4 regions of the Arthrobacter sp. B055-34 genome follow, and region 1 is predicted to be linked to each of the others. Evidence: riboswitches for the same ligand, from Rfam matches in the RefSeq annotation. Region 1 holds a riboswitch; each other region holds the start of a gene.
The links. A riboswitch is a leader RNA that binds a small molecule or an ion and turns the genes downstream of it on or off. The one in region 1 is predicted to bind thiamine pyrophosphate.
Positions count from the first base shown of each region.

Region 2: it holds a riboswitch for thiamine pyrophosphate, as region 1 does, so the genes downstream of both, thiO (glycine oxidase ThiO) here and AC5RWO_RS14550 (ECF transporter S component) in region 1, are expected to answer to the same signal.
Region 3: it holds a riboswitch for thiamine pyrophosphate, as region 1 does, so the genes downstream of both, thiD (bifunctional hydroxymethylpyrimidine kinase/phosphomethylpyrimidine kinase) here and AC5RWO_RS14550 (ECF transporter S component) in region 1, are expected to answer to the same signal.
Region 4: it holds a riboswitch for thiamine pyrophosphate, as region 1 does, so the genes downstream of both, AC5RWO_RS06315 (3-oxoacyl-ACP reductase) here and AC5RWO_RS14550 (ECF transporter S component) in region 1, are expected to answer to the same signal.

Region 1 covers NZ_JBNHFQ010000007.1:125,592-131,427, forward strand. The annotation lists gene AC5RWO_RS14535 (O-succinylhomoserine sulfhydrylase) at 1-971, shown strand, start outside; gene AC5RWO_RS14540 (energy-coupling factor transporter transmembrane component T family protein) at 1,094-1,891, opposite strand; gene AC5RWO_RS14545 (ABC transporter ATP-binding protein) at 1,888-3,450, opposite strand; gene AC5RWO_RS14550 (ECF transporter S component) at 3,454-4,068, opposite strand; TPP riboswitch at 4,121-4,259, opposite strand; gene AC5RWO_RS14555 (DUF4235 domain-containing protein) at 4,371-4,631, shown strand; partial or broken gene mnhG (monovalent cation/H(+) antiporter subunit G) at 4,814-5,191, opposite strand; gene AC5RWO_RS14565 (MrpF/PhaF family protein) at 5,181-5,450, opposite strand; gene AC5RWO_RS14570 (Na+/H+ antiporter subunit E) at 5,462-5,836, opposite strand, start outside.
Region 2 covers NZ_JBNHFQ010000004.1:345,637-351,472, reverse strand. The annotation lists gene AC5RWO_RS10210 (thiazole synthase) at 1-102, opposite strand, end outside; gene thiS (sulfur carrier protein ThiS) at 106-342, opposite strand; gene thiO (glycine oxidase ThiO) at 339-1,490, opposite strand; TPP riboswitch at 1,487-1,621, opposite strand; gene thiE (thiamine phosphate synthase) at 1,728-2,369, shown strand; gene AC5RWO_RS10190 (ferritin-like fold-containing protein) at 2,402-3,109, opposite strand; gene AC5RWO_RS10185 (RNB domain-containing ribonuclease) at 3,161-4,645, shown strand; gene AC5RWO_RS10180 (DEAD/DEAH box helicase) at 4,981-5,836, shown strand, end outside.
Region 3 covers NZ_JBNHFQ010000005.1:192,016-197,851, reverse strand. The annotation lists gene AC5RWO_RS11775 (Rne/Rng family ribonuclease) at 1-2,746, shown strand, start outside; TPP riboswitch at 2,829-2,927, shown strand; gene thiD (bifunctional hydroxymethylpyrimidine kinase/phosphomethylpyrimidine kinase) at 2,994-4,469, shown strand; gene rplU (50S ribosomal protein L21) at 4,691-4,999, shown strand; gene rpmA (50S ribosomal protein L27) at 5,055-5,318, shown strand; gene obgE (GTPase ObgE) at 5,449-5,836, shown strand, end outside.
Region 4 covers NZ_JBNHFQ010000003.1:83,224-89,059, forward strand. The annotation lists gene AC5RWO_RS06290 (AraC family transcriptional regulator) at 152-1,210, opposite strand; gene AC5RWO_RS06295 (hypothetical protein) at 1,298-1,489, opposite strand; gene AC5RWO_RS06300 (dihydrolipoyl dehydrogenase family protein) at 1,653-3,050, shown strand; gene AC5RWO_RS06305 (hypothetical protein) at 3,099-3,497, opposite strand; gene AC5RWO_RS06310 (hypothetical protein) at 3,673-4,017, shown strand; TPP riboswitch at 4,088-4,183, shown strand; gene AC5RWO_RS06315 (3-oxoacyl-ACP reductase) at 4,236-5,000, shown strand; gene AC5RWO_RS06320 (LLM class flavin-dependent oxidoreductase) at 5,000-5,836, shown strand, end outside.

The DNA.
Region 1 (5,836 bases):
AGGCCTGCTTCGCCACGGCCAGCGGCATGAGCGCCGTCTTCACCGCCTTGGGCGCCCTGCTCGCCGCCGGTGACCGGGTGGTTGCGGCGCGGAGCCTGTTCGGTTCCTGCTTTGTCATTCTCAACGAGATCCTGCCGCGCTGGGGCGTGGAGACGGTCTTCGTCGACGGGCATGACCTCGCCCAGTGGGAGCAGGCCCTCGCCACCCCTGCCGCTGCGGTCTTCTTCGAGTCGCCGTCCAACCCGCTGCAGGAGCTGGTGGACATCCGTGCGGTGGTGGACCTGGCGCACGCCGCCGGGGCGCAGGTGGTGGTGGACAATGTCTTCGCCACCCCGCTGCTGCAGCAGGCAACGGAACTTGGTGCCGACGTCGTTGTTTATTCGGGTACCAAACACATGGACGGGCAGGGCCGCGTTCTTGGCGGCGCCGTGCTGGGCTGCGCGGATTTCATCAACGGCCCGGTCAAGCAGCTGATGCGCCACACCGGTCCCGCGCTGAGCCCGTTCAACGCCTGGACGCTGCTCAAGGGGCTGGAGACGATGTCCCTGCGCGTAAACTATGCCACCGCATCCGCCCTGGAGATCGCCCGCTGGCTGCAGACACAGCCGGCGGTGCGGCGCGTGGTCTACCCGTTCCTCGAGTCGCATCCGCAGTACGAACTGGCGCGCCGCCAGATGAGCGGCGGCGGAACCGTGGTCACGTTTGAACTTGAGCCGGGCGCTGCGAACGGTTCGGATGCCAAGGCCGCCGCGTTCCGGCTGCTGAACTCGCTGACCACCGTGGATATCTCGAACAACCTCGGTGACGCCAAGTCCCTGATCACCCATCCGGCCACCACCACGCACCGCGCGATGGGACCGGACGGACGGGCCGCGATCGGGCTCGGCGACGGTTTTGTCCGGCTGTCCGTGGGGCTGGAAGCCACCGAGGACCTGCTCAAGGACCTGGACCGGGCACTGACTGGCCCGTAGATCCAGGGAGTCGACGAAGGCCCGCGCCTTGTTGCGCCCAGCCGCAATCGAGGAGACAGCTGCGGCCCTTCCCAGAGCTGAAAAGGGCCGCAGCTGACCAGTGGATCGCGGAGGAGCCCGGGTTAGCCGAAGATGAAGTTCCAGGTCCCGGCGGAGACGGCGGCGGTAACGGCCGCCGCCGAGACCAGGGCACCGCCCAGGAAGACCCAGATATCCACCCTGCTGAACGTCGATTCCCGCGCCCAGGTGCGTTGCGCCCCGCCGAAACCGCGGGCCTCCATCGCCACCGCCAGGCGGGTGGCGCGCCGGATGGCCTGGACGATGAGGCCGAAGGCTTGGCCGAGGAACGCCGCGAATTTGGCCAGCGGTTTGTTCTCGGCGCCGACTCCGCGGGCACGGCGGGCCAGTCCCAGGGTCCGCCATTCCTCGACCAGGAGACCCACCAGCCGGAGGCCGGCCAGGGCCCCGAGCACAAACCGGTGCGGCATCTTCAGCTTCTGCGCCAGCGCATCGGCCAGATCCGTGGGGTCGGTGGTCAGCAGCAGGAAGATTCCGGGCAGTGCCACCGCCAGGGACCGCAGCCCGATGGCGACGCCGGAGTTGATGGAATCCTCGGTGAACAGCAGCGGGCCCGCTTCGAAGACCACCGCGCCGGTTTTCTCCGCCAGCAGCGCCGTTCCGTAGGCGCCGACCGCGGCCGCCACCACCAGCGGCCAGCCACGCCTGAATAACGCCCAGGCGCTGATGCCCAGCACGGGCAGCAGCAGCAGTTCCGCAGCCAGCACCACGCCGGCGCTCACCCAGTCCACGCTGAGCATCACCACCACGGTGACCATGGCAACGGCGGCAAGCTTCGAGAGCGGATTTGCACGGGTGAAGGGCGAGGCAGTCAGCCGCGGGGTCATGATGTCCAGGCTCATGCCGCCCTCCCGCCCGCGGCCCGCGCCTGCAGCTGCGCCGTTCCCTCGGCCACGCGCAGGACGTGGCCGTCGAGCGCAGCGGTGAAGTCGCCGTCGTGGGTCACGGACACCACCGCGTGGCCTTCGGCGATCAGGCCGCCGAGCAGCGAGACCAGCTCGGCCCAGGTGTTCGCGTCCTGCCCGAACGTCGGTTCGTCCAGCACCAGGATGTCAGGGCTGGTGGCCAGCATAGTCGCCACGGACAGCCTGCGCTTCTCCCCGCCCGAAAGGGTAAAGGGATTGGCCTGCAGGAGTTTGGTCAGCCGCAGCCGCTCCGCAATGGCATCAACGCGGCGTCGCACCTCGTCCTCCGGTAGCCGGGCGACCCGCCGGGGACCGAATTCGAGTTCGTCGATCACCCGGTGGGTCAGGAACTGGTGTTCGGGTTCCTGGAAGACGGTGCCGATCCGGGTGACCAGCTCGGCAGATTTCCACTTGTGCACGGTGCCGGACGCACCCCGCCGGAGCTCCGGTGCGGCCTCAAGCCTGCCGCCCGCGGGGGTCAGCAGCCCGGCCAGGGTCAGCGCCAAGGTCGACTTACCGGCGCCGTTGGGGCCCGTAATGCTCAACGCCTCGCCCGCCGCCAGTTCCAGCGAGACCTTATTGACTACCGGCCCGGCCCGCCGGGTCCGGGCAACGGACAGCTCCGCTGCCCGGAGCAGGCCCGTACCCTGCGTGTTGTGGCCGCCGCCGCTGCCGTGGCCACCGCTGGTGGCCCCGGGCGTGCGCAGTTGAGGAGTATAACCGGGAACCCAGACACCGGCTTCGATCAGGCGTTCCCTGGTACCTGCGGCATTGAGTACCTCCCCCGGCGGACCGTCGGCGAGAACTCCGCCGCCGGCAGCCAGTACGATGACCCGGTCCACCACGTCCGCCCAGACGGCCACGCGGTGTTCCACCACAATCAGGGTGGCGCCGGTGCGCTCAAGCACCCCGACCACCGCGTCCCGGACCTCCAGCACCCCGTCCGGGTCAAGGTTCGCCGTGGGCTCGTCCAGCAACAGGACACCGGGCCGCATGGCCAGGACCGACGCCAGCGCAAGCCGCTGTTTCTGCCCGCCGGAGAGCGCCGTAGTGGCATGGTCCAGCGGGACCTCGAGGCCCACATCGGCGAGGCTTTCGCGCACTCGCGCCCAGATTTCGTCCCGTGGCAGGGCCATGTTCTCTGCGCCGAAGGCGACCTCGTCCCCCACGCGCGCCATGACCACCTGGGACTCCGGGTCCTGGAGCACCAGTCCCGTCCGGCCGCGGGACTGGACCGGGTGCATGCCGTCGACGGTCAGGCGGCCCGCTTCGTCGCCTTCGCCGTCGTCGCCCAGTACCCCGGCAATGGCATGCAGCAGCGTGGATTTGCCGGCACCGGAGGCGCCGAGCAGAAGCACGCGCTCCCCCGGTTCAATCCCGAAGCTCACGTCGCTGACCGCCGGATTCTTGCGGCCGGCATGGCGCCAGCCGTATCTTTCGGCGGTGACAGCGGCCGGGCGGCCGCGCTCCGCCGTCGTACTTTGAGTGTTTGCCATGGCCTATACGTCAGCAGTCCGGCCGGCGGCAAAGGACGAGAGCGCGCCCGTCTTGGCCAGTCCTCTCATCGCCAGCCAGGGCAGCAGTCCGGCGATGACCACGCCGGAAACGGCGGCGAACAGCGTGTACCAGAGCTTCCAGTCGGTTGCCCATTCCACGTTCCACATAAAGTTCTCGCCGATGGCCAGCGCCAGGCCGGCGCTCAACCCGGCCAGCAGCGACACGCCGAGGTTGAACTTTTTGTAGAGGAAGAGCAGGAAGACCAGTTCCGCCCCCACGCCCTGGATCAGGCCGGACAGAAGCACTGTGAGGCCGAACTGCGTGCCCAGCAGGCTCGACACCGCGGCCGCGAGGACCTCGCAGTAGATCGCCGCGCCGGGCTTGCGGATGAGCAGCCCGCCCAGGACCCCGGCCGTGAGCCAGCCGCCGGCGTAGAGCCCGCCGGCCGGCGGGAAGGCCGCGGTCAGCACCGCAATGCCGGAATAGCCGGCGGACCAGGCCCAGAAGATGACCCCGATGGCCACGCCGATCACGGACGCGACCACAATATCGACAACGCGCCAGGTGTAACGGGGTTTGCGCGCAGATGCGTGCGCGGAAGGTGTAACGGTGTTCATGGAAAATCCTCCTGGGGTTCAGGAGGGGAGGGCAACCCGGCTTTTCCGGGCACACCCTGAGATCTCGACTCCCTTCGCCGGTACTAACCGGAGCAGGTTCGAGGGTCTGCGGCTGTCCGCACTCTCAGCGTCCCGACCCGGTACGGCTGCTTGCCGTGGTTACCGTGACGGACGCTCCCCTGTCGTCATGTGTGCTTTTTCAAGCGTCTTCCAGTGTACTACTGACGACGGCGGGTGGCAGCCGACCCGGAAAACGCTAGGCTGGGTGGCAGATGACGTTCTCCAAAGAAGGGCAGTGGCAAATGAGTACGGTTTTGAAACTTCTGGGTACGTTGGTGAGCATTGCGGCTGGCCTGGCCGGCGCAAAGCTCATCGACATCCTGTGGAAGGCCGTTACCGGGGAGGACTCCCCTAAGCATGACGACGACATGGAAAACAGCCTGCGCGCCACCCTCGCTTTTGCCGCGATTTCCGGTACGGTCAGCGCCATCATCCGCGTGCTGTCCCAGCGCGGAACCATGCAGGCAGTCAACCGCTTCAACCGGACCCGGGACATGGTCTAGCCCTTGGGCAAGTTTCAGGATTCGCGGCGGCGTTTGGCGGAAGCCTTCGCCGCCGCTTCCTTTGGCTCCTTGATACGCAGCGCGCCCTTCAGCTTTCCTACAGACTTTTCCTCAATGTTCCCGCCGACGTCCAGTTCTGCCGCCAACTCGGGATCGGCAGCCAGGGCCGCCTCTTCCGCGGCATCCGCCTTCCGGCGTTCGGCTTCTTCCGCCGCGGCTTTCTGGACCACGGCATCCAGGTCGTCCACGCTCAGCGTTTCCCGGTGCAGGTGCTTGGTGCGGTAGCCGGCACGGCCTACCATATGCGCCGAGACCGGAACCGTCAGCAGCTGGAACAGCCAGGCGATAATCAGCACAGGCACCGCTGCCCAGCTGCGGAGCTGGAGGGCCAGACCGATGAGCAGCAGCAGCAGCCCGAAAACCTGGGGCTTGGTGCCTGCGTGCATCCGCGAGAGCAGGTCCGGAAACCGGAGCAGCCCGATAGCGGCGGCCAGGGACATCAGCGCCCCGAGGACCAGGCAGAGTCCGGCAACAATTTCCAGCACAAGATCAGTGTTCATGGGTCCGCCTATCGATGACGAAGCGGGCTACCGTGACCGAACCGATGAAGCCGATCAGAGAAATGATGATCACCAAGGTCAGGTTGGCCTGATGCTTCCGGACGGCCATGTCCGCTATCAAGCCCGCGCATACGATGGCCAGCAAAACGTCGATAGCGATCACACGGTCCAGGATGGAGGGGCCTTTGACAATGCGGGAGATTGCGACGGCGGCGGAGAAGGCCAGGACGACAGTGACGATCACCAGCACAACTTCCATGAATGGACTGTTCAACTGGTTCCTCCGTTCCGTCGGTTTGCTGCCTCTGCTTTGACCATCGCGAGTTCCTCTTTACTGCCGATGGCCCGGATCAGCCCGGCCTCGATCCTGCGGACCTGTTCGCGGAACCGGTCCGCCTTGTCCGGGTCCGGAATGTCCAGCACGTGCAGGTACAGCGTCGACGTGGACCGGTCCACGTCCACCACGAGGCTCCCGGGAATCAGCGAAATTGTATGGCCGGTGGCGGTGACCAGCAGGTCCGAATGGCTGCGCAGTTGGACGGCCACCACCCCGTTCATCGTGCGCGGGCCACGGGTGAGAGCAATCCAGAAGACCTCGAAGCTGGCCTTGGCCACGTTCACCAGGAACGATGCCACGAACAGGGC
Region 2 (5,836 bases), on a different contig from region 1:
AGCCAGCAGTGCCTCGCCCAAACCATCCAGGCTCGGCGCGCCGCCCGTGCCCATGATCAGGCGCGATCCGAGCCTTACCCCGTCGATCATCAGTTCATCCATTATTCAGCCTCCCTGTACTGCGGTCACGAGTTCTATGCCGTCGCCGTCGGCGAGCACGGTCCGGGCCCAGCTGCCGCGCGGCGCTACCTCCGCGTTCAGCGCGACAGCCACACCGAGCCGTCCGCCGTCGGCCGGCCGCCCGTCCTCCGCCAATTCACGGCCGGTGGTCCTGGCCACCAGCTCGAGCAGTGTTGGCGCGGTCGGCAAGGTGTGCGGACTGCCGTTGACGGTGATCTTCATGCGTGACTCTCCTTGGTCATAGTGCTGAACCTGTCGGGATTGAATTGCAGTAGCTCGGCGGAGATTTGCACACCGTCGATGAGGTCGGCGCAGATCCTGGCCGCGACCGGCGTCAGGAGCACTCCGTGGCGGAAGAATCCGGTGGCAACTACCAAGCCCGGAAGGTCCTCCGACCCTGACGCCACCCGTCCCAGCAACGGCGCATTATCCGGTGTTCCCGGCCGAGCACGGCAGGTCATCTCTTCGAGCGCGAGTTCCGCGACGGCCGGCACCAGCGTCTGGGCGTCGCGGAGCAACTGGTACACCCCGCCGGCCGACACATCCGCCGATCCGTCCTCACGCTGCGTGGCTCCGATCACCACCGTGCCGTCCCCGCGCGGAACAAGATAAACCGGGTGCCCGCGAACGATGCCACGAATTGTCGAGGTGAGAAACGGTTGCAGGCCTGTCGGTACGCGCAGCCGCAGAATGTCCCCGTACACCGGACGCAGCGGCAGCCGAAGCCCCGCGGGCAGGCCGGAGAGGTTGGCGGCCGCAAGCCCGTTCGCGACCACCGTTTCATCGGCCGCAAGGACCTCGCCGCCTGCTAACTGCACGCCAACAACCGTGCCCCGAGCATCGGTGATGAGTCCGGCTGCCTTTTGACTTACGACGGCGGCGCCTGAGTTCCGCAGCATCTTCACTAACGCTGCGGAAAGGGCCCGTGGATCCACTTGGTGGTCGCCCGGCGCGTAGAAGGCACCGGTCAGGGCCGGGCCCAGGCTGGGTTCGAGCCGCCGGGCCTCGCGGCTAGTGATTTCGTGGACCTCGAGTCCTTCGGCCAGCTGCGCCTGTTTCAGGTCCGCGAGCGCGGTGCGGTCCGCGGCGTCGAAAGCGGCAACCAAGGTCCCGGTTTCCTGGTAGCCGGTCTCCCGCAGCCCCGCAACGAACCCAGGGTAAAGCCGGGCGGACTCGCGGGTCAGGGCCAGCAGCCGCTCTTCCTGGTAGTGCAGTTCGCTGACCGGGGCGAGCATGCCCGCGGCGGCGTACGTGGCGCCCGTGGCGGGAGCGGGATCGATGACGGTGACACGGTGGCCGCGGCGGGTGGCTTCTGCGGCGATACCCAGTCCCACTATGCCCGCGCCGATGACGGCAACATGTTTGGACAACTTTGAGCTTCCTTCCCTACGCCGGCATGACCCGGATCAGGTTCGACGGTCGGTGCCAGGCACCCTCTCAGCCTGTCGGCCGCCGGCAATTGCCGAACGTGCCGCCCTATCAGGCTCCCGCAGTGTTTTCTCCAGTGTAGCCATAGTCGCGGCTTCGCCGGCGTCACATTCTGCTGCCGAAGCCCGCGTCCCGCCACCGCGGAGTTCCTTGCGCGGTTTGCCATTATGGTTGCAGGTATGGATTTTTCCTCTGCCCAGCTTTACCTTTGCACCGACGCGCGCCGCGACCGTGGGGACTTCGAGCAGTTCCTCGATGCTGCCTACTCCGGCGGTGTGGACATCATCCAGTTGCGGGACAAGTCCCTCGATGCCGCCGAAGAGCTGGAGCTGCTCGGCGTGCTCGCCGACGTTGCCGTCCGGCACTCAAAGCCGTGGTCCGTCAACGACAGGGCGGATCTGGCTGCAGTGGCCGGGGCACCAGTCTTCCACGTCGGACAGCAGGACCTTCCGCCGGCCGCGGCCCGGTCCGTGCTCGGGCCCGCTGCCGCTATCGGCCGCTCCACCCACACTCCGGAACAGGCATCAGCTGCCTTGGCCGATGACGCCCTGGACTATTTCTGCACCGGGCCACTCTGGGCCACCCCTACCAAGCCGGGCAGGGCCGCCGTCGGTCTTGAGCTGGTGGAGTTTACTGCCGCCCAGCAGGCGCAGACGGGTTCCGGCAAGCCGTGGTTCGCCATTGGCGGTATCGATCTGGAGAACATCGGCCAGGTAACGGAGGCCGGGGCTAAACGCGTCGTCGTCGTTCGCGCCGTCACCGATGCCGATGATCCGGCCGGGGCCGCCAGGGCGCTGAAGTCCGCGCTGCCGCCCCTGTAACCCGCCGTTCGGCCGGCTGGTGGCGTGAACGTTCAGGCGGTAAGGCCCAGGGCGTTCATCCGGCGGGAATGGTTCCGGGTCAGTTCTGCGAAGAGTTCCGCGGTGACCGCCTGCTGGGAGGCCGGTTCGTCCAGTCCCAGCAGGGCGCCCAGGAAAGCCCGCTCGATCCCGATGCGCTGCGCCTGCGTCAACGCCTCGCCGACCAGCCGCCGGCCCCACAAGGCCAGCCTCGAGGCCAGCCGCTCGTCATGTTCCAGCGCCCTGCGCAGCCGACTAGTGAGCAAGGTCAGCTGGTCCCCGTTTTCCTTGATCCTGGACACCAGCGCGCGCGTCTCGGGATCCAGCCGGTCGGCGATCGCACGGTAGAAATCCCCCGAAACAGCATCCGTGACGTAGGCCTTCATCAACGATTCGTACCAGTCTCCGGGCCGCGTCCGCTCGTGGAACGCGTCGATCGAAGCCTGGAAAGGCGCCATGGCAACCTGCACGTCGACATCAAGGCGCGCCAGCTCGGCGCTGACAAGTTCAAAGTGCCCGAATTCGACGACGGCGAGGCGCCCGAGATCCGCGCGGTCTTTCAACGTTGGCGAGAACCGGGCGTCCGAGGAGAACCGCTCGAAGGCGGACAGCTCGCCGTAGGCCATGACGCCGTACAGATCAACGACATGCTGCAGATGTTCCGCTCCTGTCCCGTTGCTGGTGGCCGGACGATCAGTGGGGAAGGATCCTTCGGAGCTCATGAGCACTACCCTAACGCCCCACCTGCGGCGCTGTGGCGATAGGCTGGGCCTGTGCCGTATTCACACGTCGACGCCAGAGTTAATGAATCGCAGCATCTGCTCGCCCGTGTGCTGAAGGAACTGCGCACCGAGCTGGAACTTCCCGCGGCGTTCAGCCCTTCGGTCCTTGCGGAAGCCGAGAAGGCCGTGGCGGAACACTCCATGCCAGCCGCGGATCTAACCGGGCTGGACTTTGTCACCATCGATCCACCAAGCTCCACCGACCTGGACCAGGCGATGTACATCGAGCGCGACGGCGAGGGCTACCGGCTCTGGTATGCCATCGCGGATGTTCCCGCTTTTGTTGCTCCCGGCGGTGAACTTGACGCTGAGACGCGACGGCGCGGCCAGACCATCTACGCTCCCGATGGACGCATTCCGTTGCACCCGCTGTTGATCAGCGAAGACGCCGGCAGCCTCCTCCCGGACCAGGACCGCAGCGCATTCGTGTGGGAATTCGAGCTCGACGCCGCCGCAGTCGTCAGTACCGTGTCGATGCGCCGGGCCAGAATGCGCAGCCGCGCCAAGCTGAACTACGAACAGGTCCAGCAGGACATTGATTCCGGCGAAGCGCCGGTCTATCTGCAGCTGCTCAAGGAAGTAGGGCTCAAGCGCATCGAGCTGGAGCGGCAGCGCGGCGGCGCGAGTCTGAACCTTCCTGATGAGGAAATAGCCCATGACGGCCGCCATTACTTCATCGTCGCGCGCCCTGCACGGCCGGTCGAGGACTGGAACGCCCAGATTTCGCTGATGACCGGTATGGCAGCAGCGGAAATCATGCTCAAGGGCAAGGTAGGAATCCTGCGCACCATGCCCGCTCCGGACGAGGAGTCGGAGGCCCGGTTCCGACGCCAGACCAAGGCTCTGGGCCACCCCTGGCCGGAGGGTATTGCCTATGGCGAATATCTGCGCGGGCTCGACACCGCGGATCCGAAACAACTGGCACTCATGGACGCGGCCGGGTCACTGTTCCGCGGTGCCGGCTACACACCGTTCGACGGCGACGTGCCGCAGGAGCAGACCCAGGCCGCGATTGCTGCGCCCTACGCCCACACCACCGCACCGCTGCGCCGCCTGGTGGACCGCTTTGTCCTGGTCATCTGCGAGGCGTTGTGCGCCAAGACCGAGGTGCCCGGCTGGGCCCGGCAGGCCTTGCCGGAACTCCCCCAGCTGATGGCTGCCTCGGACCAGCTGTCCGGACGGCTGGACCGTGCGGCGCTGGACGCGGTGGAAGCGGCCCTGCTCAGCCATCGGGTGGGCGAGGAATTCGATGCCGTGGTGATCTCGGCCCGTAATTCCAACAACCACTCGAACCATAATTCCAATGGCAACGGCCGTCAGGAAGCCGTCCCGCACGGTACTATCCAGATCAGTGATCCCGCGGTCAGTGCGCGTTGCGACGGCGAACTACAGGCCGGCACTGCTATCAGGGCCCGTCTGGTCGAGGCCGATATCGAGAAGCGCACGGTCCGGTTCGAGCTGATCAGCCCGGCCTGAGCGGTCCGTCCATCCGCGCCATGGCGCCGGCCGGGAGACGATTTGGTGCCAGCCGGTAGACTGGTCATTGTAGAACTGGATGCCCGGTCGTTGATTGTTAGTAAATTTCATCAACAGATCCGCACCTACGCGATCTTTAACCCGCCGGCATGGCCATGATGGCTTGCACCGGCACGCAGTTGTTAGCCCGCGATCGGCTTCCACTGGCTGCGTCACGCAACCGGACAGTTCCGCACGGCCGCAAGATGGCCGTGTCGTTGAGCACCGGGGCCCAGGCGCCTTATTTGAATGGTATTTAATTGAACACTGAGAATTCCCTCGTGGACCAGAACAACCTGCTCCATGCGGAAAACAGCCTTGAGGAAATCAAAGTCGAGGCAAGCCTCGCTTCCGATGAACGTCCGCACGAGATTCCGCAGCAGACCTTCGCCGACTTCAACGTCCGCGCCGACATTGTGCGCTCGCTCTTCGACGCCGGCATCACGCACCCTTTCCCGATCCAGTCCATGACGCTGCCCGTGGCGCTCGACGGCCATGACATCATCGGGCAGGCCAAGACCGGTACCGGCAAGACCCTGGGCTTCGGCATTCCCGCGCTGCAACGCGTTGTCGGCCCTGAAGACGACGGTTATGACAAACTACCCGTCCCGGGTGCCCCGCAGGCCCTCGTCATCGTTCCGACCCGTGAGCTTGCCGTGCAGGTGGCCAAGGACCTCACCACCGCTTCGCGCCACCGCAATGCGCGCATCGCCACTATCTATGGTGGCCGCGCCTATGAGCCGCAGACCGAGATGCTCGCCAAGGGCGTCGAAGTGGTTGTGGGAACTCCGGGGCGCCTGATCGACCTGCACCGGCAGCGCCACCTGAACCTGAAGAACGTGCGCATCGTGGTCCTCGACGAGGCGGATGAAATGCTGGATCTGGGCTTCCTGCCCGATGTGGAAACGCTGATCGCCGCGACCCCTGCCATCCGGCAGACCATGCTCTTCTCTGCCACCATGCCCGGCCCCGTTGTCGCCATGGCGCGGCGCTACATGACGCAGCCGACGCACATCCGTGCCGCTGACCCGGACGATGAGGGCATCACCAAGAAAGACATCCGCCAGGTCATCTACCGTGCGCACAACCTGGACAAGACCGAGGTTGTCTCGCGGATCCTGCAGTCCCGCGGCCGCGGCCGGACCATCATTT
Region 3 (5,836 bases), on a different contig from region 1:
CACGCGTACCCGTACCCGTGCGCGCCGGACGGCGGCTCCGAAAGCTCCGCAGGAGAGCCCGGCCGCGGCCGAACCGGAGGCGTCCCCCACGGATTCGTCCACCACAGCTCCGTCTGCCGCAGAGCCGGTTTCCGGCCAGGCTGCCGAGAACGCGCCGGCGTCAGAGGAACAGGCGGAAGAGGCCAACGAGCCAGCAGTGCTGAGCCCCTTCGCCGTCCCCGAATCGCCCGTACAGGTCCTCTTCCATGCGCCGGACCTGACCGCTGTCCGCCCTGTCCGTCCGGCCGCCGCCGAGGAAGAGGCTGACGAGGATGAAGAAAGCGGCCGCCGCCGTAGCCGCCGGAACCGCCGCAGCAAGGGCCGGAACCGTGCCGACGCGGCCGAAACCGGCACCGAGACCGAGACAGAGACCCAGGGCGAAGACATTGAAGAAGCCCCGGCGGAGTCCGGTGACGGCGTAACTGCCCGCCGTCGTCGTCGTCGGCGCCGCGGCGACCAAGACCTCGAACTCACCGGCGGGCAGGACGATGATCCGCCCAACACAGTGACCCGTGTACGCGCTCCGCGTCCGGTCAGCGAGACCCCGCCGAGCGACCGTGTCTCCTCGGTGAAGGGCTCCACCCGTCTCGAGGCCAAGAAGCAGCGCCGTCGTGAATCGCGCGAAACCGGCCGGCGGCGCCAGGTCATCACCGAGGCAGAGTTCCTTGCCCGGCGCGAATCCGTGGACCGCCAGATGATTGTCCGCCAGCGCGATGACAGGATCCAGATCGGCGTCCTCGAAGACGGCGTGCTGGCCGAGCATTTCGTGTCCAAGACGCAGCAGGACTCCCTGATCGGCAACGTCTACGTCGGCAAGGTCCAGAACGTGCTGCCCAGCATGGAAGCCGCATTCGTTGACATCGGGCGCGGCCGCAATGCCGTGCTGTACGCCGGTGAGGTCAACTGGGAAGCCGCGCATCTGGAGGGCCAGCCCCGCCGGATCGAGAACGCACTGAAGTCCGGCGATTCGGTGCTCGTCCAGGTCACCAAGGACCCGGTAGGCCACAAGGGCGCACGCCTGACCAGCCAGATCTCGCTGCCCGGACGTTTCCTCGTCTACGTGCCCGGCGGATCCATGACCGGTATCTCCCGGAAGCTGCCTGACGTGGAGCGCAACCGGCTCAAGAAGATCCTGAAGGAACACGTTCCCGAGGGCGCCGGCGTCATTGTCCGCACCGCGGCCGAAGGCGCCAGCGAAGAAGAGTTGATGAACGACATCAACCGGCTTCGTGCGCAGTGGGAAGGGATCGAACGTAAGTCGACCTCCAATAAGACCCTGCCGCCTGAACTGCTCTATGCCGAGCCTGACCTGACCATCAAGGTGGTCCGCGACGTCTTCAACGAGGACTTCTCGAAGCTCATCGTGTCCGGTGAAGAGGCCTGGGACACCATCGAGGCCTACGTGACCTATGTGGCACCAGACCTCGTGGACCGGCTGGAGAAGTGGACCGGCGCAGAGGACATTTTCGCGGCCAACAGGATCGACGAGCAGATCCACAAGGCCCTCGAACGCAAGGTCTTCCTGCCCTCGGGCGGCTCGCTGGTCATCGACCGCACCGAAGCCATGACCGTGGTTGACGTCAACACCGGCAAGTTCACCGGCTCCGGCGGCAACCTCGAAGAGACCGTCACCAAGAACAATCTGGAAGCGGCCGAAGAGGTAGTCCGGCAGCTGCGCCTGCGCGACATCGGCGGCATCATCGTCATCGACTTCATCGACATGGTGCTCGAGGCCAACCGCGATCTGGTGTTGCGCCGCCTGGTGGAATGCCTGGGCCGCGACCGGACCAAGCACCAGGTAGCCGAAGTGACGTCCCTGGGCCTGGTCCAGATGACCCGCAAGCGGATGGGTACCGGGCTGCTGGAGGTCTTCGGCGAGAACTGCGAGCATTGCGGCGGCCGCGGCGTCGTCACCCATGACGAACCGCTGGAGCACCGCCGTGCCGCAGTTGCTGCCGAGCATCATCAGCACCTTGTCCGCGCCGAAAAGCCGGGGCGGCCGGAGAAGCCGTCCCGAAGCGAAAAGCGCCGGAGCAAGAGCCAGAACAACCAGGGCAGCGCGCCCTCCGCTCCTGACGCGGTTGTGGAACCGGAGCATGAGGACGACGCCGAGCGGCAAGCCAAGGCGCAGGCGGCCCGTGCCGCACTGGCGTCCATCGCCGCGGCGACCCACGCAGCCCATGAGGCGGAGGAACACGAGGCTGCGCTCAAGTCAGAATCGGCTGCGCGCAAGGCAGAACCGGACGCCGCCCCCGAGGCTCCGGTCCTGACCATCAACGGCGAAAAGGTTGTGCTGCCCCGTGCCGAGCACAGCCTGTTGGCGGCCAGTGAGGAGCCGGCCCTGACGCTTGCGAGCCTGACGGATGCCTTCAACAAGGTAAGTCCGGAGATCGTCACGAGACCAGAGCCGGGACCGGAGGCAAAGCCTGAGGCGAAACCTGAGGCGACGGCGCCGCCGGAGCGCCGCGGCCGCCGTCGTCGTGCCGCGAGCAGTCCCCAGGGAGCCGCGAATCAGGCACCCATTGAGCAGCGGGACGGCGTGGAGCAGTCCGCGAAGGCTGCCCCGGCGGTTCAGCCGGTCTCCGGAGCGGGCGGCGCCGATGCGTCGGCGGACCGTGAAGAAGCGGCGGCTAAGCCGGAGGCTGAGAAGAAGACTCCGGTGCAGCCGGTGATTCTGGGAGTCGGAGTTCCTGCGTCGGAACTCTGATCCAGCACTGAGCAATTCCTGCTAATGCATCAGGGGCGGTCCTTTCATGTCGAAAGGACCGCCCCTGATGCATTAGGCTGGCAGCAGTGACACGGGGTGCCGGCGACTAGCCGGCTGAGATTTGAGACCCGTTGAACCTGAACCAGTTAGGACTGGCGGAGGGATGTCGCTGCAGTCTTCGGGCCGCTGGCTGGCCAGCATGGAAGTCTGCCGTGCGTGTTCCGCCCTGAGCAGCAACGGAGCAGCCATGACCATTCGAACCACACCCAGAGTGCTGAGCATTGCAGGAACCGATCCGACCGGCGGCGCCGGGATCCAGGCAGACCTGAAGAGCATCGCGGCGAACGGCGGCTACGGGATGGCCGCGGTGACCGCACTGGTAGCCCAGAACACCCAGGGTGTCCGCTCCGTCCATACACCGCCGCCGTCATTCCTCGCCGAGCAGCTGGCCGCGGTCAGCGACGATGTCTGCATCGACGCGGTGAAGATCGGCATGCTTGGTGACAGCGAGGTGATTGGAACGGTAGGCCGCTGGCTCGCTGAGGTGAGCCCCGCCGTCGTTGTTCTGGACCCGGTGATGGTGGCCACCAGCGGAGACCGACTGCTGGCAGCGGAAGCGGAGCAAGCGCTGCGCGGGTTGCTCAACCAGGCCCACCTCGTGACGCCGAACCTGCCGGAGCTGGCGGTGCTGCTCGGTGCCGAGACGGCCGCCGACTGGCAGGAGGCGCTGGCGCAGGGGCGGGAGCTCTCGCGCAGGCATGGCGTCATGGTTCTGGTCAAGGGTGGACACCTGCCCGCGGAGGACTGCCCCGATGCGCTGGTGGACGTGAACGGGCGGCTGGCGGGCGAGGTGGTTGAATTCCGCACCGGTCGGGTGCGGACGAAAAACACGCACGGGACCGGCTGCTCGCTCTCGGCGGCGATGGCCACGGTGCAGGCCCGGACGGGGGACTGGACGGAGTCGCTCAAGGAGGTGAAGGAATGGCTGTTCGGCGCGCTGGTGCGCGCGGACGAGCTGGAGGTCGGGAAGGGCAGCGGGCCCATCCACCATTTCCATCAGCACACGCCACGTCCGGCGGACCGGTTCAGCACGGCAGCCTGGGAACGCACCGCAGACATCCGGGCGGAAATCATGGAACTGGATTTTGTGCGGTCGCTCGCGGTAGGAACCCTCAGCGAATCGCAGTTCGGTTACTACCTGGCCCAGGACGCGCGCTACCTTAATGGCTACTCGCGGGCACTGGCCCGTGCCAGCGCGCTGGCGCCCACCGAGCAGGAACAGCTGTTCTGGGCCAAGGGCGCACACAACTGCCTTGAAGTCGAGGCGCAGCTGCACCGCGAATGGCTCGCCGGGCGCAACATAGCGCCGGCACAAGGACCGGTCACCAAGGCCTACGTGGACCATCTGCTTGCCGTCAGCGCTGCGGGGAGCTACGCCGAGCTGGTGGCCGCCGTGGTGCCGTGCTACTGGCTGTATGCACACGTCGGCAGCGAACTGTACGGCCGGTACAAGTCCGCCGGAGCCTCCGGCCACCCCTACGGCGCGTGGATCGAGACCTATGCGGACGACGATTTCGCGGAAGCCACCCGGCAGGCCGTGGCAATCATGGACGCGGCTGCCCAGCAGATGCCGGAGCAGGAGCGCGAACGGATGATGGCCGCCTTCGAGCATTCGGCCCGCTACGAGCTCCACTTTTTCGATGCACCAAGGCTCTATGCTTGAGCCACTGCCGGTGTGGGCGAGCTAACAGTGCAGTTCCGCGGCACGCCGCCCGGGCGCCATTTGCAGGAAATAGCGGAAATAGCGTAATCTTGATCTTCGGTGCGAACGCCTTCGAAGGGTAAATCCCGTAGGCGTCACTGCACAGTGCTGGCAGGCATCCTTTTACCGCCTGTATTCAAAGCGCATAACTGTATTAAACGTCGAGAGAAGTGAGTTCCCAAGTGGTGTACGCGATTGTCCGCGCAGGCGGCCGCCAAGAAAAGGTTTCCGTCGGAGACCTCGTAACCCTTGACCGCGTCCCCGGTGGAGCCGGTAGCGCCTTCGAGCTGCCCGCGCTGCTCCTGGTCGATGGCGACAAGGTTACCTCTGCAGCTGATGAACTGGCCAAGGTCAAGGTCACTGCAGAGATCATTGAGAATCTTCGCGGGCCGAAGATTGTCATCCAGAAGTTCAAGAACAAGACCGGCTACAAGAAGCGCCAGGGTCACCGTTCAGAACTGACCAAGGTCAAGGTCACCTCCATCGCGTAACTGCGGTCGGCAGGCTTCCAGCAGTTTCCATAGACAAAAAAGGTAGGCATAGCAAATGGCACATAAGAAAGGTGCGAGCTCTACTCGCAACGGTCGCGATTCCAACGCTCAGTTCTTGGGCGTAAAGCGCTTCGGCGGCCAGGTTGTTTCCGCTGGTGAGATCATCGTCCGCCAGCGCGGCACCCACTTCCACCCGGGCGCCAACGTCGGCCGTGGCGGGGACGACACCCTGTTCGCCCTCGAGGCCGGTGCGGTTGAGTTTGGTACTCGCCGCGGACGCCGCGTTGTGAACATCGTTGCTGCAGCAGCTGCGGAGTAATTTTCGGCAGTAAATCAGCTTTCCAGTGAGGCGGGCCGCGGGTCCGCCTCACTGGTGTTTAACCAGACTAGAATCACTGATGGGCACATCCGGTGTGAACCGGGATCACCTGAAGTAAAAGGAGATAAACGTGGCAACTTTCGTTGACCGGGTTGTATTGCATGTATCCGGTGGAACCGGGGGCCACGGCTGTGTTTCCGTCAAGCGTGAAAAGTTCAAGCCGCTGGGCGGTCCGGACGGCGGTAACGGTGGCAACGGCGGCGACGTCATCCTGCGGGTCGACTCGCAGACCACCACCCTGCTGTCCTACCACCACGCACCGCACCGGCACGCCAGCAACGGCGACTTCGGCAAGGGCGATCTGCGCCATGGCAGCAACGGCGAAACGCTGATCCTGCCTGTCCCGGACGGCACCGTGGTCAAGACCAAGGACGGCGAAGTGCTGGCCGACCTCATCGGCGAAGGCGCCGAGTATGTGGCGGCGGCCGGTGGCCAGGGCGGGCTGGGCAATGCCTCGC
Region 4 (5,836 bases), on a different contig from region 1:
CGTTACACAAGAGTGTTCTGGATCACCCCGGTTGGCGGGGGCTGTTCACGAGGATCCGGCCGAACAGTGACAAAACAGGTCCGGTGGGTGCTAATCCGGCACGACGCACCTCTGTCTTCGGCCGCGGACGGCTACGACGGCGGTGCGGAACCTAAAGTGCGACGCCGAGGAGGGCGTCTTTGCGCAGCTGGAGCGGAGTGAGGCCGAAACGGGCCTTGAATGCACGGGTGAAATAGCTTTGCGACGCGAAGCCGGCCTGCGCGGAGATCCGGCCCACCGGCGTCGTTCTTTGGGTTGGATCGGAGAGGATGGTCCGAGCCAGCTCCAGCCGCAGGCCCAGGACGTAAAGGCTGGGCGGTTCCCCGGCCTCGGCAAAGATCCGCGTCAGATGGCGTTCGCTGATGCCGACCGCCGCGGCAACTTCGGCGGCGCTGAGTTGCGGATCGCCCAGCCGGTCCTCGATGTAACTGCGGGCGGTGGCAAGGTAACCGGCACCGGTGCCGCTGCGCTCCCCTCTGATCATGAGGCTGAGCAGTTCCAGGGCAGAGTCCTCCGCGCGCTCCAGATTTGCGGGCTGGCCGTGCTGGGCCTGCCCGGCGGTCGTACCGCTGACCAACTTGGCCAAGGCGAGCATGTGCCTGTTCGCCGCCTCGCCCTGATTGAAGTTGAAGACCCGGGGCTTTAGCAGCGGTTTCCCGCCGGACAGTTCCAGATAGTCATCGCGCGGGATGGTGAGCACCAGTTCACGCAGACCCTTGCAAAAGCCCCGCAGAAACGGCCGGTCGGCATCGTAGATGACCGCTTGGCCGGGTTTGAGCGATTCCTGTCCGTCGCCATAGTAGAAAAATGCTTCGCCTTCCAATGCGAAGAAGACGGCAATGGCGTCCATGGGGTTCTGCCGGATGAACCGTTCGTTTCGTTCCACCACCTGCGCACTGCCCTTGACCTGGGCAAACTTCAGCGAGGGGAAATGCAGGTTCACCTCACTGGCCTGCAGCGGGGCATCGTCCATGGTGCGGATGTCCAGCGGAATCAGCGCCCTGGAGTTATGGTGCTCCCAAAGCTGGACCCGATTGGTCGCGGGGATGCCGTCGGTGTTGAACTTCAGAAGCTTCGCCGGCCTGGACCCGCGCAGCACGGGAACCGGTCCTACGGTTGTGCCGTGCTCATCGGCAGTCCGCCGTGCGGCATCGAGGTGGTGCTGGCTCATGGATCCAAAAGTGTAGCCTGGATCACATTGACGCGGTAGCCCGGGCACCGCGTTATGAAGGCGTCCGCCTGCTCCTCGCGCAAAGCGTCAGTACCCGTAACCGCCTTCCTTGGCATTGTCGGCCTCGGCTGAACCGTCAACATTTTCCGAATCCGGGCCGGCCGCCGCTTCCAGCGGCTCCTCCTGGCCGCTACCGGATTCGGCAGCCGGCTGGGGTTCGTGTGGATGCAGCTCCGAGTCCTCGGGCTGATCGCTGTTTTCGTTCGCTTCGCTGGTCATCGTGGGGCTCCTGGCCGTTGCTCCGTCCCGCGTGGTTGCCGGACGACGGATTCCCAGCGTAGGTAGATGCTAAGCAACCTGTCCATACCCCTCCTGGAAGGCGACCCGCGTAGGATCGACCCGAGGGCGGCACCGCCCGGCGGCACACTTCAGGAGGACCATCTTGGACATTGAAGAAGTCGACCTGCTGGTCATCGGCGGCGGCAAGGCGGGCAAATCCCTGGCCATGGACCGGGCCAAGGCCGGGCAAAAAGTAGCCATGGTTGAGCGCGGCATGATCGGCGGCACCTGCATTAATGTGGCCTGCATTCCTACGAAGACCCTGATCAACAGCGGCCGGGTGCTGGAGACCGTCCGGCGTGCTGCCGAGTTCGGTATTTCCGGCGTCGAAGATCCGCGGATGGATCTGGCTCTGCTGCGGCACCGCAAGGACGACGTCGTCGGCACCATGGTCAAGGGACAGCTCGGCAGTTTCACCGATTCCGGGATGGACTTCATCCTGGGTGAAGCGCAATTTACCGGGCCCAGAACCGTGCACGTGGACCTTAACGACGGCGGCACCCGCGTTTTGCGCGGCGCCGACGTCGTGATCAATCTCGGCACCGAGCCGGCGCTGCCTCCGATTGCCGGGCTGGCGGAGGCCCGGGTGGAGACTAGCAATACACTGCTCGAGCTTGAGTCGTTGCCGGAGAGCATTGTCATCCTCGGCGGCGGTTACATCGGCTGTGAATTCGCGGACCTGCTCAACACCATCGGCGTCAAAGTGACGATCGTCCAGCGCGGGAACCAGTTGCTGGGCCGCGAGGATGCAGACGTGTCCGCCGCGGTCAAGAAAGCCTTTATCGACGCCGGCATCACCGTCCGCCTCGGTGCCGCAGCCGAGAAAATACAGCGCGCTGCGGACGGCACGGTCACCATTACCCTTGACGACGGCGAAACGCTCAGCGCGGAGGACGTCCTGGTGGCGCTCGGTAGGAAACCCATGACCGACGGCGCCAATCTGGAAGCCACCGGCGTGATCCTGGACGACCGCGGCTTCATCGAGGTCGACGAACAGTTGCGGGCGGCCGACGGCGTCTGGGCTGCCGGCGATGCTGCCGGGACCCCGCAGTTCACGCACGCTTCCTACGACGACTACCGCATCCTCAAGGCCAATCTGGCCGCCCGGCATGGCGACGGCGAGGCCCGCACCACCGAGGGAAGGCTCATTCCCTACACGGTCTTCATCACGCCCGAACTGGGCCGGGTCGGCCTGACTGAGCAGCAGGCCCGCGACGCCGGCCACGATGTCCGCATCGCCAAGATGCCAGTTGCCGCCATTCCGCGCGCCCGTACACTCGGCCAGACCGAAGGCGTGTGGAAGGCCGTGCTGGACCGGAAGACCGGCAGGATCCTGGGCGTGGCGCTACTGGGCACCGAGGCCAGCGAAGCCATCGCCGTGGTCCAGATGGCCATGCTGGCGGGGCTGGACTTCACCGCGGTACGGGACGCCGTCATCACCCATCCGACCATTGCCGAAGGACTGAATCTGCTCTTCACCCCGGCTTATCTGGAGGATTGAGCCACCGGGGACGACAGCCACACAGGTCAGCCCGTTGAGATGGCGCGTTTAGCCTTGCCGACGCTCCCGGAAAAAATCGTCCTCCCGGCCGTGCCGCAGCGCCTGGTCCCATTCGGCGATCAATTCGCCGAGGTTCCCTTGCTCTTCGGCGGCAATAAACAGTGCCATATCCTGATCGGCTGTATCACTGCGGGTGACGGCCCAGATCTCCTCATACCGACCGGCACGCCCGGCTTCCCGCAGCACGGTCCGGAACCGGCGGCTGTACTCCCGTTCCTCCGGCCGGCCGAAACGCTCTGACTTCAGGTACACAAACACGAGCACCGCAACCACCGCTCCACCGAAGACTACGGTTCCAACCAGCGCGATCCCATCCGGCAGCAGGAGGGAGAGGACCCACCAGAGCAGGCCCAGGAAAACCATCAATGCCCCAAGGACGATGATCACCGCTCCAGATTAGCCTTCCAAACGGGGACCGCGGCGACCGGGAACGATGCCCGGCTGCCTAGCACCGTCGCATCCCTCAGATTGAGGCTGTCGGCGCTCCCGGGCCGCGCCTACGATGAGCCCTACACCCGGCTCGCACCATGAGCTCCCCGCAGCAGCAAAAGAAGGATCTGTCATGGAATGTATTACCTGGTTTGTGCCTATCCTGCCCGGGAAGCTTGAGGCGTGGAGGGCTTTCGTGGAGGAGATCAACGGTCCGCGGAAGGACGATTTCGCCCAGTCCCGGCAGCGCCTCGGGGCCAGCCGTGAAGTGATCGGCCTGGTCCAGAGTCCCGAAGGAGACTTTGCCGCTTTGTTCCACGAGGGCGAGAGCGTCTCCGCGGGGTTCAGTAAGCTGGCTGCCTCCGAAGACCCCTTCGACGTCTGGTTCAAGGACAAGATTCTGGAGCTCCATGGGGTCACCAAGGAGATGCTGGCTCAGGGACCGCCTTCTCAGGTGGTGATGGACTACCGGGCGTAACGGCGCGGAGCTTCATGGACGTCTGGAGGCGGCGTTGCTGCAGTAGCCGGCTCCGGCAGGTAGACTCGCAGGCAGTGACACGGGGTGCCCCCCTTGAGGGGCTGAGAGCAAACCCGTTGAACCTGATCTAGTTCGTACTAGCGAAGGGATGTCATGCAGCGGCTGCCGTGCGGTTCGTTGCACCCATCTTTTCGCCTTATTCAAGGTGGAGAACCTCAATGCAGCTCGCAGCACAGACCGTACTGGTAACCGGCGGCGGCCGTGGCCTCGGCGCGCGGATCGTCGCAGCCTTCGCGGAAGCCGGCGCCCGGGTGGTCATCAATTACCGCAACAGCGGTTCGGCCGCGGAGGAGCTGGCCGCCAAGTTCGGGCCGGAGCAGGCCGTGGCTCTGCAGTCGGACGTCACCGATGCCGGGCAGGTGGCGGAGCTGTTCAGCCGCGCCGAAGCCCATTTCGGTGGCGCTGTGACCACGGTGGTCAACAACGCGCTGGCGGATTTTTCGTTCAACGGGGCTGCCCGCTCCAGCGCCTCCGATATTTCCTGGTCCGAGTTCGAGGCCCAGTTCTCCGGCACCGTGCGTGGCGCGCTGAACACCGCGCAGCAGGCACTTCCCGGTATGCGCGGCCACCGATTTGGCCGGATCATCAACATCGGCACCAACCTCTTCCAAAATCCGGTAGTTCCCTATCACGACTACACCGCCGCCAAGGCGGCCCTGCTCTCGCTGACCCGGACGCTGGCGGCGGATCTGGGCCAGCACAACGTCACCGTCAACATGGTCTCCGGCGGATTGCTCCGCACCACCGACGCCAGCGCTGCCACACCGGATGAGGTCTTCGACCTGATCGCCGCCTCCACTCCGCTGCGCAGAGTAACGACGCCGGAAGAACTGGCCGACGCGGTACTGTTCTTCGCGTCGCCCTGGGCCCGCTCGGTGACCGGGCAGAACCTGATGGTCGACGGCGGACTGGTGATGAACTAGTGGCGGCGCGTCAACTGCACTTCAACGCGTTCCTGTTCGGCTGCGGCCACCACAACGCCGCCTGGCGCCGGCCGCAGTCGCCCATCGAGCAGCTCGGCGACATCGCCTTCTACGAGCGGCTGGCCCAAACCGCCGAGCGCGGCCTGTTCGACGCCGTCTTCTTCGCGGACGGACACTCGGCGGGCAACGTCGGCGCAGGGCCGCTCTGGCACCTGGAACCGCTAACCGCCCTGTCGGCCATGGCCCGAGCCACCAGCAGGATCGGCCTGGTCAGCACGGTTTCGGCCACCTTCTACACGCCGTTCCATGCCGCCCGCATGCTGGCCTCGCTGGACCACATCAGCGCCGGGCGCATCGGCTGGAATGTCGTCACGTCGATGTTCGACGCCGAAGCACGCAACCACGGTATGGCGGCCATGCCCGGGCATCAGGAACGCTATGAACGCGCCGCCGAATTCATCGACGTCGCCATGCGGTTGTGGGATTCCTGGTCCGACGACGCGCTCGTCCTCGACCGCCACGGCTGCTACGCGGATCCGGCCGAAGTCCAGCCGCTCCACCATTCCGGACGGCACTTTCTGGTGGACGGCCCGCTCACCGTCCCGCGCTCCCCGCAGGGTCGGCCGGTGCTGTTCCAGGCCGGTGCCTCGGAGCAGGGACGCGACCTCGCCGCCCGTTATGCCGAAGGCATCTACGCCGTCGCCTACGATCTGGTCAGCGCGCAGGCCTACTACGCGGATGTGAAGCGCCGTATCGCCGCAGCCGGACGGAACACGGACAAGGTTGCCGTCATGCCGGGCCTGGTGACCTACCTCGGGACAACGACGGCGGAGGCA